Regions from separate parts of the Mesorhizobium sp. 1B3 genome, predicted to be linked through region 1. Evidence: riboswitches for the same ligand, from Rfam matches in the RefSeq annotation. Region 1 holds a riboswitch; the other holds the start of a gene.

What was found. Region 1 has a riboswitch for S-adenosylmethionine ahead of ACCO56_RS01595 (O-succinylhomoserine sulfhydrylase). Riboswitches for the same ligand answer to the same signal wherever they lie in the genome.
Region 2: another riboswitch for S-adenosylmethionine. It lies ahead of metX (homoserine O-acetyltransferase MetX); the one in region 1 lies ahead of ACCO56_RS01595 (O-succinylhomoserine sulfhydrylase).

Annotation. Positions count from the first base shown of each region.
Region 1 covers NZ_JBJHDO010000001.1:347,871-353,099, forward strand. Annotated here, with positions in the region: gene ACCO56_RS01595 (O-succinylhomoserine sulfhydrylase) at 1-919, opposite strand, end outside; SAM riboswitch at 966-1,043, opposite strand; gene ACCO56_RS01600 (2'-deoxycytidine 5'-triphosphate deaminase) at 1,186-2,271, shown strand; gene ACCO56_RS01605 (dipeptidase) at 2,369-3,544, opposite strand; gene ACCO56_RS01610 (hypothetical protein) at 3,943-4,209, opposite strand; gene nhaA (Na+/H+ antiporter NhaA) at 4,503-5,229, shown strand, end outside.
Region 2 covers NZ_JBJHDO010000016.1:44,279-49,507, reverse strand. Annotated here, with positions in the region: gene ACCO56_RS29545 (DUF2125 domain-containing protein) at 1-85, shown strand, start outside; gene ACCO56_RS29540 (prephenate/arogenate dehydrogenase family protein) at 275-1,213, opposite strand; gene hisC (histidinol-phosphate transaminase) at 1,221-2,324, opposite strand; SAM riboswitch at 2,458-2,535, shown strand; gene metX (homoserine O-acetyltransferase MetX) at 2,676-3,848, shown strand; gene metW (methionine biosynthesis protein MetW) at 3,845-4,459, shown strand; gene ACCO56_RS29520 (ABC transporter ATP-binding protein/permease) at 4,464-5,229, opposite strand, start outside.

The DNA of each region.
Region 1 (5,229 bases):
TCATCTGGCGACGGATCACGTCGGCCTGGGGGTGATCCGCCCGTCCGGGATAGATGACACGCCCGACCTTGGGATGATCGGCCAGGAAATCCGCGATCTTCCCCGCGCTTTCGGTCTGCTGGCGCACGCGCAGCGGCAGCGTCTCCAGCCCCTTGAGCAGGGTCCAGGCATTGAAGGGCGACAAGCTCGGCCCGGTATGCCGGAAATAATCGTGCAGGTTCTCATCTATCCATTTCTTGTCGGACAGGATGACGCCGCCCAGGCAGCGTCCCTGGCCATCGATGTGCTTCGTGGCGGAATAGACGACAACATGGGCGCCGAGCTCCAGCGGCTTCTGCTGCAAGGGCGTTGCGAAGACATTGTCGACGACGAGCTTGGCTCCGATCTGGTCGGCGAGCTTTGCCACGGCTGCAATGTCGATCACCTCGAGCGTCGGATTGGTCGGGCTTTCCAAGAAGAAAAGCTTCGTGTTCCGCCTGACGGCCTTTTCCCATTCCTGGGTGCGCGTACCGTCGATCAGCGTGGTTTCGATGCCGTAGCGCGGCATCAGCGTCTCGACCACCCAGCGACAGGAACCGAAAAGCGCACGGGCCGCGACCACGTGGTCGCCGGCCTTGACGCCACACAGCAGGGCGGACGAGACCGCCGCCATTCCCGATGACATGGCGCGTGCATCTTCGGCGCCTTCGAGAGCGCACATGCGCTTTTCGAACATGTCGACGGTGGGGTTGGCATAGCGCGAATAGATGAAACCTGGCTCTTCACCTTTGAAGCGCGCTTCGGCGCCTTCGGCCGTCTCATAAACGAAGCCCTGGGTGAGATAGATCGCTTCCGAGGTTTCACCGAAGGCCGATCGGGTCGTCCCGCCATGGACCAGAGCCGTCTGCGGCTTCCAGTTGCGCTTTCCTTCAGATGTCATCACCATGTCTCCAGACACAAAAAAACCGGCCGCGAAGTCGCAACCGGTCCCTTGAACCTCGGTCCTTTAGCGACTTGTTTAACGTGGCTGCAAGCCGACCGGCCAAATCACCACGGGATAACGGTCCTTTAGACCTTGCGCGTTCTTGCGTCAATCGTCCGCTTCATTAAACGTCTTGTAGCTTGAGCGCCGCCGGCGGCGCCGGTATCGAAATCTACGCATTCGCCCTGGAAAATCGCTTCCGGCCGATGCGGCAGGAGTAACCTTTGCGTCAATCAGGCATTCTTCCCGATCGCGAGATCGCCGCTCTGTTCCAAGCCGGCGCTCTTGTTTCTGCTCGCCCGCTGGACAAGGATCAGATCCAGCCGGCGAGCCTCGACCTGCGTTTGGGCGAAAAGGCCTATCGGGTGCGCGCGAGCTTTCTGCCGGGACCCGGCCACAAGGTTGCCGACAAGCTCGATCGGCTGAAGCTGCACGAGATCGACCTGACGGCGGGAGCCGTGCTCGAAACCGGATGCGTCTATATCGTTCCGTTGCTCGAGACGCTGAAGCTGCCGCCTGACATCGCGGCATCGACCAATCCCAAGAGTTCGACCGGGCGGCTCGACATCTTCACGCGCGTGATGACGGACAAGGGCCAGGAATTCGACAAGATGCCGGCTGGCTATGCCGGTCCGCTTTTCATCGAGGTGAGCCCGCGCACCTTCCCGATCGTCGTGCGCACCGGCTCGCGCCTGTCGCAGATCCGCTTCCGCAAGGGCAATGCACAGCTCAGCGAAGAAGAACTCGGCGAGTTGCATCGCGCCGAGATCCTCGTCGCTTCCGAACAGCCGAACATCTCCGGCGGCGGCATCGCGCTGTCGATCGACCTCACCGGCGGCCCCGACGGTCTGGTCGGCTATCGCGGCAAGCATCACACCGGCCTGATCGACGTCGATAAGCGGGGGGCCCAGGACGTGCTCGACTTCTGGGAACCGCTATACGATCGTGGCTCGGGCGAGTTGGTTCTCGATCCGGACGAATTCTATATCCTGGTCTCGCGCGAGGCGGTCCACGTGCCGCCGCTCTTCGCGGCGGAGATGACTCCGTTCGATCCGCTGGTCGGCGAGTTCCGCGTTCATTACGCAGGTTTTTTCGATCCGGGCTTTGGCCATTCGGCTGCTGGCGGGACTGGCAGCCGGGCCGTCCTGGAGGTGAGGAGCCACGAAGTTCCCTTCATCCTCGAGCATGGCCAGATCGTCGGTCGCCTGGTCTATGAGCACATGCTGTCACGGCCGAAAGCGCTCTACGGCGCCGACCTCGCCTCGAACTATCAAGCGCAGGGGCTGAAGCTCTCGAAGCATTTTCGTTAGCTCGTCGAGGTTCGCTTGCTCGCACCCAGGATGAGGGTCTTGGCGCCGACGCTCTCATCCTGAGATATCGGTGAACCGCGGGCCTCGAAGGATCGGCTCAATCCGGCAGGTTCTCGAGCATGAATCTTATCTGGTTGCCTCCCATCGCCTTGCCGATATCGGCGTCACTGAAGCCTTGCGCCAGCAGCGCATCGGTGATTTGCACCAACCCTGTGGCGTCGAAGGGCGTCGCGACAGCGCCATCGAAATCGGACCCCAGGGCGAGATGGTCGACGCCGATCACGCCGGCCGCATAGCTCTGGGCCTTGGCGATCGCAGCGGCGTCGGTGCCGCAGATCGCAGTTTCCCAGAAGCCGATGCCGATCAGCCCGCCTTTCGCGGCGATGGCGCGCAACTGATCGTCGCTCAGGTTGCGGCGATTGTCGCAGGTTCCCTTGACACCGGTATGGGAAACGACCACCGGACGTGTCGCCATGGCGAGGACGTCGTCGATCTGGGCTGGCGAGGCATGGGCGATGTCGAGGATCATCTTCTTGGCTTCCATGCGCCGGATCATGTCGCGGCCCTTGTCTGTGAGCCCACCTTTGTCGACGCCGTGAGCGGAGCCGCCCATTTCAGTGTCGAAGAAATGAGCGGCCGACATCATGCGGTAGCCGGCGTCGAACATGACATCGACATTGGCGGGGTCGCCCTCCAGAACCTGTGCGCCTTCGAGGGCGAGCAGGCCGGCCACGATGCCACGCTCGGTCTTGCGCCGCTCCAGGAACCGGGCGAGGTCGCCCTTCGACTTGACGATGACGAACTTGCCTTGCGAACGGGCCGCCATGTCGTGGAGCCGGGCGGCCTGATAGAGCGCTCGCTCCTTCAGGCTGAACCAGGTGCGCGGCGGCCAATGCTGTGCGATCGCCAGAAGCGTGATGTCGTCCGAGCGGTCGTCATTCCTCTCGATGTTGAGATTATGCGGTGACTTCGACACCACGGAGAAAACCTGGAGTGCGACATTGCCCTCCGAAAGCCGGGGGATGTCCACCTGTCCACGGGTGCCACGGGCCACCAGATCGCGCCCCCAAAGCAGCGGATCGGCATGCAGATCGGCGACTTCGATCGATTTGTGTAGGACTTTTGCCCTGTCCGAAGCTGCATAGGGCGGCGGCTGGAGCACGCCGTTCATGGCTGCCTCCACTCGCTGGGGCACAACGAAGAAGAAAATGCCCAGCCCCACTATGACAAGCAGAACCAGGCCCCAGAGCAAAACCCTGCCGGCGCGTGTCACTAAGCCCTCCCGAGATCCCGCGTGTCGCGGGCACAATGATTCGATTCGTGCAATCAATGATGGCCTATGCAACGCTGCAGGAATAGCGGGGCAAACATCCTCCGGGGGGAGCCACGCCGGCGCAAGCACCGCAGTGCCGCTTTATGTTGGCATAAGGCATGTCTGTCGAAAGTGCGACGCGCTGCAGGTGACAGCGAGTGAACTGCGCCCTATTCTCAAGCAGGAATTGACCGGGAAGAGATGATGCGGAAACCAGCCTTCTTGTTTTCTTTGTTTGTATTCCTTGCAGGATGCCAGGCGACGAGCGAGCAAAATATCAATCCTCAGCTTCAACCTGTCGGTCAGGTCAGGGCAGCCGGGCCTGAGGCCAATCCCTATTTGCGCTGGCAGCGCGGGTTTTAGCCCGGATCGCTGCCGGAGGCACCTTGGAATCGCTGGATGCGCTTCCTGACGGCGGCAATCGAGAATGCCGTTAACGCAACGAGATAAAGTGCTACGCCGCCAATCGGCATGACGTAAACCACTGCCACGAGCTCGCACGTGCCGTCCTGGCATGTTCCCAGGTAGCCGGCGCGCGCAAGCGACAATCCGATAGCGAGCGCCACGGCAAGCGAAGCGATAAGCGTCGCGGCAATCCCGAGCACACGCAACAATGAGACAAGCAAGGCTGTCCTCTTCAACCGACAGGCCCTCCGCCCAAATATGCTTGCAACGAAAGGTGGCGATTGCTTGGCGGCCGCCGTCCGGGTTAGAAGCTGGAAAGTTCGCCCTCTCGATACTGCTAATGCCTTGGTTGCATTACGTTAATCGGCCAAGTTCCGCGATTTCGACACCTTCGGGCTGGAAAACGCGGCATTGACGATTATATGCGACTGGCCCTCGGCGTGTGCTGCGTGCGTCCGGGCTTTCAACTGATGAACGGAGACTTGGTTGGAACCTGTTCAGAGGCGACGCACGCATGTCATCAAATCGTACCACCGGCTCGTCGCAGGGCCGCATCAACTCGACCTTCCGCCGCTTTCTTGACAGCGAGGCATCGGGTGGGCTCCTGCTGATGGCGGTCGCGTTGCTTGCGATTGCCACGGCGAATTCACCGCTTTCGGAAAGCTACTTCGCGGCCCTTCATGCCTATGTCGGGCCGTTGAGTATCCAGCACTGGATCAACGATGCCTTGATGGCATTCTTCTTCCTGATGGTGGGACTCGAGATCAAGCGCGAGATGACCGACGGGCAATTGTCGAGTTGGTCGCGTCGAATTCTGCCCGGCGTGGCGGCAGCCGGCGGCATGCTTGCACCTGCGTTGATCTACGTCGCTCTCAACTATCCGGATGCGAACACGATACGGGGCTGGGCCATTCCCTCCGCGACCGATATCGCCTTCGCCCTCGGCGTGCTGTCGCTTCTCGGGCCGCGGGTCCCGACTTCCCTGAAGGTGTTCTTGACCGCGCTTGCAATCATCGATGACCTCGGCGCCGTCCTCATCATCGCCTTGTTCTACAGCAGCGAACTTGCATTGCTCGATCTGGCAGCGGCAGCGGCGGTCGTGGCGGCGCTCCTTGGGCTGAACCGGGCCAAGGTCAATTCGCTCATCCCCTATCTGCTGCTCGGCGTGGCCTTGTGGGTCTTCGTTTACCGCTCGGGCATTCATGCCACTCTTGCCGGCGTGGTGTTGGCGCTGACCATTC
Region 2 (5,229 bases), on a different contig from region 1:
CGAACCGGCGCTTCCACTTGTCGTGACCAAGGGGCGGGCCATGCTGGGCTTCATCCCGCTCGGAGAAATCCCGCCCGTGGAGTGATACCGGCGGGATAAAGATTGACCGTTCGGGCAAGCCCCTCATCTGCCTGCCGGCATCTTCTCCCCGTAATACGGGGAGAAGGACGCTATCATCACGACTTTCGCCATCATCGGCATTTGCGACTGGCGAAACCCAAGCCGGCAGGACAGTGAGGGGCAACGCGCGACCGGACGAAGACCAATCCTCGTCTCACTTCTCCGCAGCGGGATGCTCTATCGCCTGGCGGCCGAAGTCGGGGGCGTCGATCTCTTGCCCCGCCTCGATGATCGAACGGCGGACAGCGCGGGTGCGGGTGAAGAGGTCGAACAGCTTCTCGCCGTCGCCCCACCGGATCGCTCGTTGCAGCGAGGCGAGATCTTCGGAGAAGCGTGCCAGCATTTCCAGTATGGCGTCGCGATTGTGCAGGCAGACGTCGCGCCACATGGTCGGGTCGGAGGCGGCGAGGCGGGTGAAATCGCGAAAACCCGAAGCCGAATATTTGATGACTTCGGTCTTGGTCACAGCCTCGAGGTCGTCGGCCGTGCCGACGATATTGTAGGCGATGATGTGCGGCAGGTGCGAGACGATGGCGAGCGTCATGTCATGATGGCCCGGGTCCATCGTGTCGATGTTGGAGCCGCAGCGTCGCCAGAATTGCGAGAGCTTCTCCAGCGCTTCCGGATCGGTGCCGGGGAGCGGGGTGAAGATGCACCAGCGATTGTCGAAGAGGTCGGCGAAGCCGGCATCGGGACCCGATTTTTCGGTACCGGCGAGCGGATGGCCGGGGATGAAATGGACGCCCGCCGGCACATGCGGCTCCATCTGGGCAATCACCGAGGCCTTGGTCGAGCCGACATCGGTGAGGATCGCCCCGGGCTTCAGCGCCGGCGCAATCGCCTCGGCGACCGCACCCGACGAGCCGACCGGCACAGAGACGATCACGAGGTCGGCGTCCTCCACGGCTGAAGCGAGGTCGGTCGTGTAGGAATCGCCGAGTCTGAGTTCCTCAGCGCGCGCCAGCGTGTCGGCGCTGCGCGTGGTGATGGCGATATGGCCGGCGAGATTCTCGCGCCGGATGACGCGGGCAAGCGACGACCCGATCAGGCCGATGCCGATCAAGGCGATCTTTTCAAACAGCGGTGCGGACATTTGCTTTTCAATCTTTCAGGAATTCGGTCAGCGCGGCGACGACACCGCGATTGGCCTCCTCGCTGCCCACCGTCATGCGCAGCGCGTTCGGGAAGCCATAGGCGCCCACGCGGCGCAGGATATAACCGCGCGCCAGGAGATAGTCGTCGGCGGCGGCGGCCGAATGCTTGATATCCTCGGGGAAATGGATCAGCAGGAAATTGGCGACGCTGGGCGTCACGCGAAGGCCAAGCTTCCGAAACTCTTCGGAAAGCCAGCTCAGCCATTTCTCATTGTGCAGCACGGTGCGCTCGACATGACCACGGTCGCCCATGGCCGCCACGCCTGCCTCGATGGCGGCGGCGTTGACGTTGAAGGGCGCGCGCACCCGGTTCAGCGCGTCGACGACCTGGGCGGGCCCATAGGCCCAGCCGATGCGCATGCCGCCGAGGCCGTGGATCTTCGAGAAGGTGCGCGTCATCACGACGTTTTCGGCCGAAGAGACGAGCTCGATTCCGGCCTCGTAATCGTTTCTGCGCACATATTCGGCATAGGCCGCGTCGATGACGAGCAGCACATTGCCGGGAAGACCCGCATGGAGGCGCCGGACTTCCTCGAGGGGCAGATAGGTGCCCGTTGGGTTGTTGGGGTTGGCGATGAAGACGATTTTCGTGCGCGGCGTGACAGCGGCCAGGATCGCGTCGACATCGGCCGTTTCACGGCTTTCCCTGGCGACGATGGGCACGCCGCCGGCCGCCTGGATATAGATCTTGTAGACCAGGAAGCCGTGCTCGGTGAAAATGCCTTCGTCGCCGGGATTGAGATAGGTCTGGGTGAGCAGGCCGATGACCTCGTCCGAACCATTGGAGCAGATGATGTTCGCCGGGTTGAGGCCATGCCGCTCGGCGATCGCGGTGCGCAGCCTCGTGGCGGCGCCGTCGGGATAGAACTCCATCGTTTCCGTAATCCGGCGCACCGCTTCTTTCGCGGCGGGAGAGGCGCCGAGCGGATTTTCGTTGGAGGACAGCTTATGGATTTTTTCCACGCCGGCGGCGGCCGTGCTCTTGCCGGGCACATAGGCGGCGATATCCATTACGCCTTTGCGGGGCTCCGGGCGCAGCGTCTTTTCCATGGGAGAACTTTCCGTCAGAGAAATGCCTGACGCGTCTAGACCATTTCTGGCTCGATTTGAACCGATTTCCCGGCGGGAAATCGTCGGGCGAAGCTTTCCCGTTGACGCAGAAGGCGCGGCGTCCTACAAGCGCAACCTACTCCGTGGTGATTTGGCCGGTCGGCTTGCAGCCACGTTAAACAAGTCGCTAAAGGGCCGTCGCGAGTAACCGGCCTTGCTGTCGCAACGCCGGTTTTTTTGCGTCCGCAGGCCGGGAGCATCCGATGCGGCAGCGAACCGAGAGCGGCGGAGCCGCTCGGAAGCACCAAACCCGAAAGCGGTTTCGGGGACGAGTCGTCGAGGTGAAAGGTCATGGAGGCATTGCGCCCCGCAAAGAACCGAAACGAGGCGAACGATCCTTCGAGCCCCGTCCTGCGCTTCGGCGCCGACAAGCCGTTGCGACTTGACGCCGGCATCCAGCTCTCACCCTTCCAGATCGCCTACCAGACCTACGGCACGCTCAACGATGCGCGTTCGAACGCCATTCTCGTCTGTCACGCGCTGACCGGCGACCAGCATGTCGCCAACGCCAATCCGGTGACCGGCAAGCCGGGATGGTGGGACGTGCTGATCGGCCCCGGCAAGATCATCGACACCGACCGCTTCTTCGTCATCTGTTCCAACGTCGTCGGCGGCTGTCTCGGCTCCACGGGCCCTGCCTCGATCAATCCGGCAACGGGCGAGCCCTACGGTCTCGATCTGCCGGTCATCACCATTCGCGACATGGTGCGGGCGCAGGTGATGCTCATCGATCATTTCGGCATAGACCGGCTGTTCTGCGTCATGGGCGGCTCGATGGGCGGCATGCAGGTCCTGGAATGGGCGGCGAGCTATCCCGAACGGGTGTTCTCGGCTCTGCCGATCGCCACGGGTGCGCGCCATTCATCGCAGAACATCGCCTTCCACGAGGTCGGGCGTCAGGCTGTCATGGCGGATCCCGATTGGCGCGGCGGCAAATATATCGAAGCAGGAGTGCGGCCGGAAAAGGGGTTGGCCGTGGCGCGCATGGCCGCGCATGTCACATACCTTTCGGAAGCCGCGCTCCATCGCAAGTTCGGCCGCAACCTGCAGGACCGCGAGGCACTCACCTTCGGCTTCGATGCCGACTTCCAGATCGAATCCTATCTGCGCCACCAGGGCATGACTTTCGTCGACCGTTTCGACGCCAACTCCTATCTCTACATGACCCGGGCGATGGATTATTTCGACCTCGCCGCCGATCACGGCGGGCTGCTGGCCGAGGCCTTCAGGGGCGCGCAGACACGTTTCTGCGTGGTCTCCTTCACAAGCGACTGGCTGTTCCCCACCGAGGAGAGCCGCTCGATCGTGCATGCCCTCAATGCGGCGGGCGCGCCGGTGTCCTTCGTCGAGATCGAAACCGATCGCGGCCATGACGCCTTCCTGCTCGACGAGCCCGAACTGTTCGCCGCCATTCGCGGCTTCATCGCATCGGCGGCCCGGGCACGGGGGTTTGAACCGGCATGAGCGTCAATACGGCCCAGCGCGTCGATCTCGAGGTCGTCGCCGATCTGATTCCCCCGCGCGCCAAGGTGCTGGACGTCGGCTGCGGCGACGGCGAATTGTTGGAGTTTCTGCAGAACGACAAGCAGGTCGACGGGCGGGGCGTCGAGATCTCGCAGCGTGGCGTCAATGAATGCGTCGCGCGCGGCCTGTTCGTCATCCAGGGCGACGCCGACAAGGATCTCGGCTTCTACCCTGACAAGGGCTTCGATTTCGTCGTGCTGTCGCAGACGCTGCAGGCCACGCGCAACCCCAGGGACGTGCTGACGCATCTGGTGCGCATCGGCGAGCGGGCGATCGTCTCGTTCCCGAATTTCGGCCATTGGCGCGTGCGGCTGTCGCTGCTCCTGCGCGGGCGCATGCCGGTCACGAAGGATCTGCCTTATTCCTGGTACGACACGCCCAATATCCACTTCTGCACGATCCGGGATTTCGTGAACCTGTGCGAGGAGATGGGGGTCAAGGTCGAGCGGGCGACCGCGCTCGACGGAAACGGCAAGAAGATCGGCGTGTCGCTGCCTTGGTGGTTCTGGAACTTCTTCGGCCAGCAGGCGGTGTTTCTGCTGCGGCGATAGAACCTCATCCTCCTTGAGCTACGGCAACAGGCGTTCGCGTGCTTCCGTTCGGCAGGCGGATCGGCTTGAGGGTGCGACCATGCGTGTCCTTTTCGATGTGCAACACGCGCGTGAAAAAGTGGCTACTCCTGCCGACGCGGCCGATCCCGACGACGGCGGTGTCGCGCAATTCTTCCTCGAAGATCGACAATGCCCGCTGCGAAGCTTCGCTTCCCAACGCGTCGAACACTTCATCGACGATCACCCAGCGCGGACGATGGAGCCGGATCCGGGCGAGCGCCAGAAGGCGCTGTTCGTCCTCGCTGAGCTCGCGATCCCAGCGGGCCCCGTGGTCGAGCGAGCCGGCGAGCCGGCTGAGGCCGACGCGCGTCAATGCGGCCGCGAGATCCGCATCGGCAAAGGCACTGTCGGGCTGCGGGTAGGAAAGCACGTCGCGCAGCTTGCCCGGCGGGAAATAGGGAATGCGCGGCACGAAGAACACGCTTTCGCTTGCCGGCATCCCGACCCGCCCGCTTCCCCAGGGCCAGAGCCCAGCCAACATCCGAAAGAACAGGGTCTTGCCCGAATCGGGATCACCGGTCACCATGACACGCTCGCCGGCTGCGATCTCGACACGCGGTTCGGCCAGCTTCGAGCAGCCGCCAGGCGACGCGATATCGAGGTTGTCGAAGGTCAGCGTCTCTGCGTCGTTCACGGCGAAATCGATGCGCTTTTCGCTGTCGTGCAGCACGTCCGTCTCGACGAGAGCCATGCGGAACACCGCCACGCGC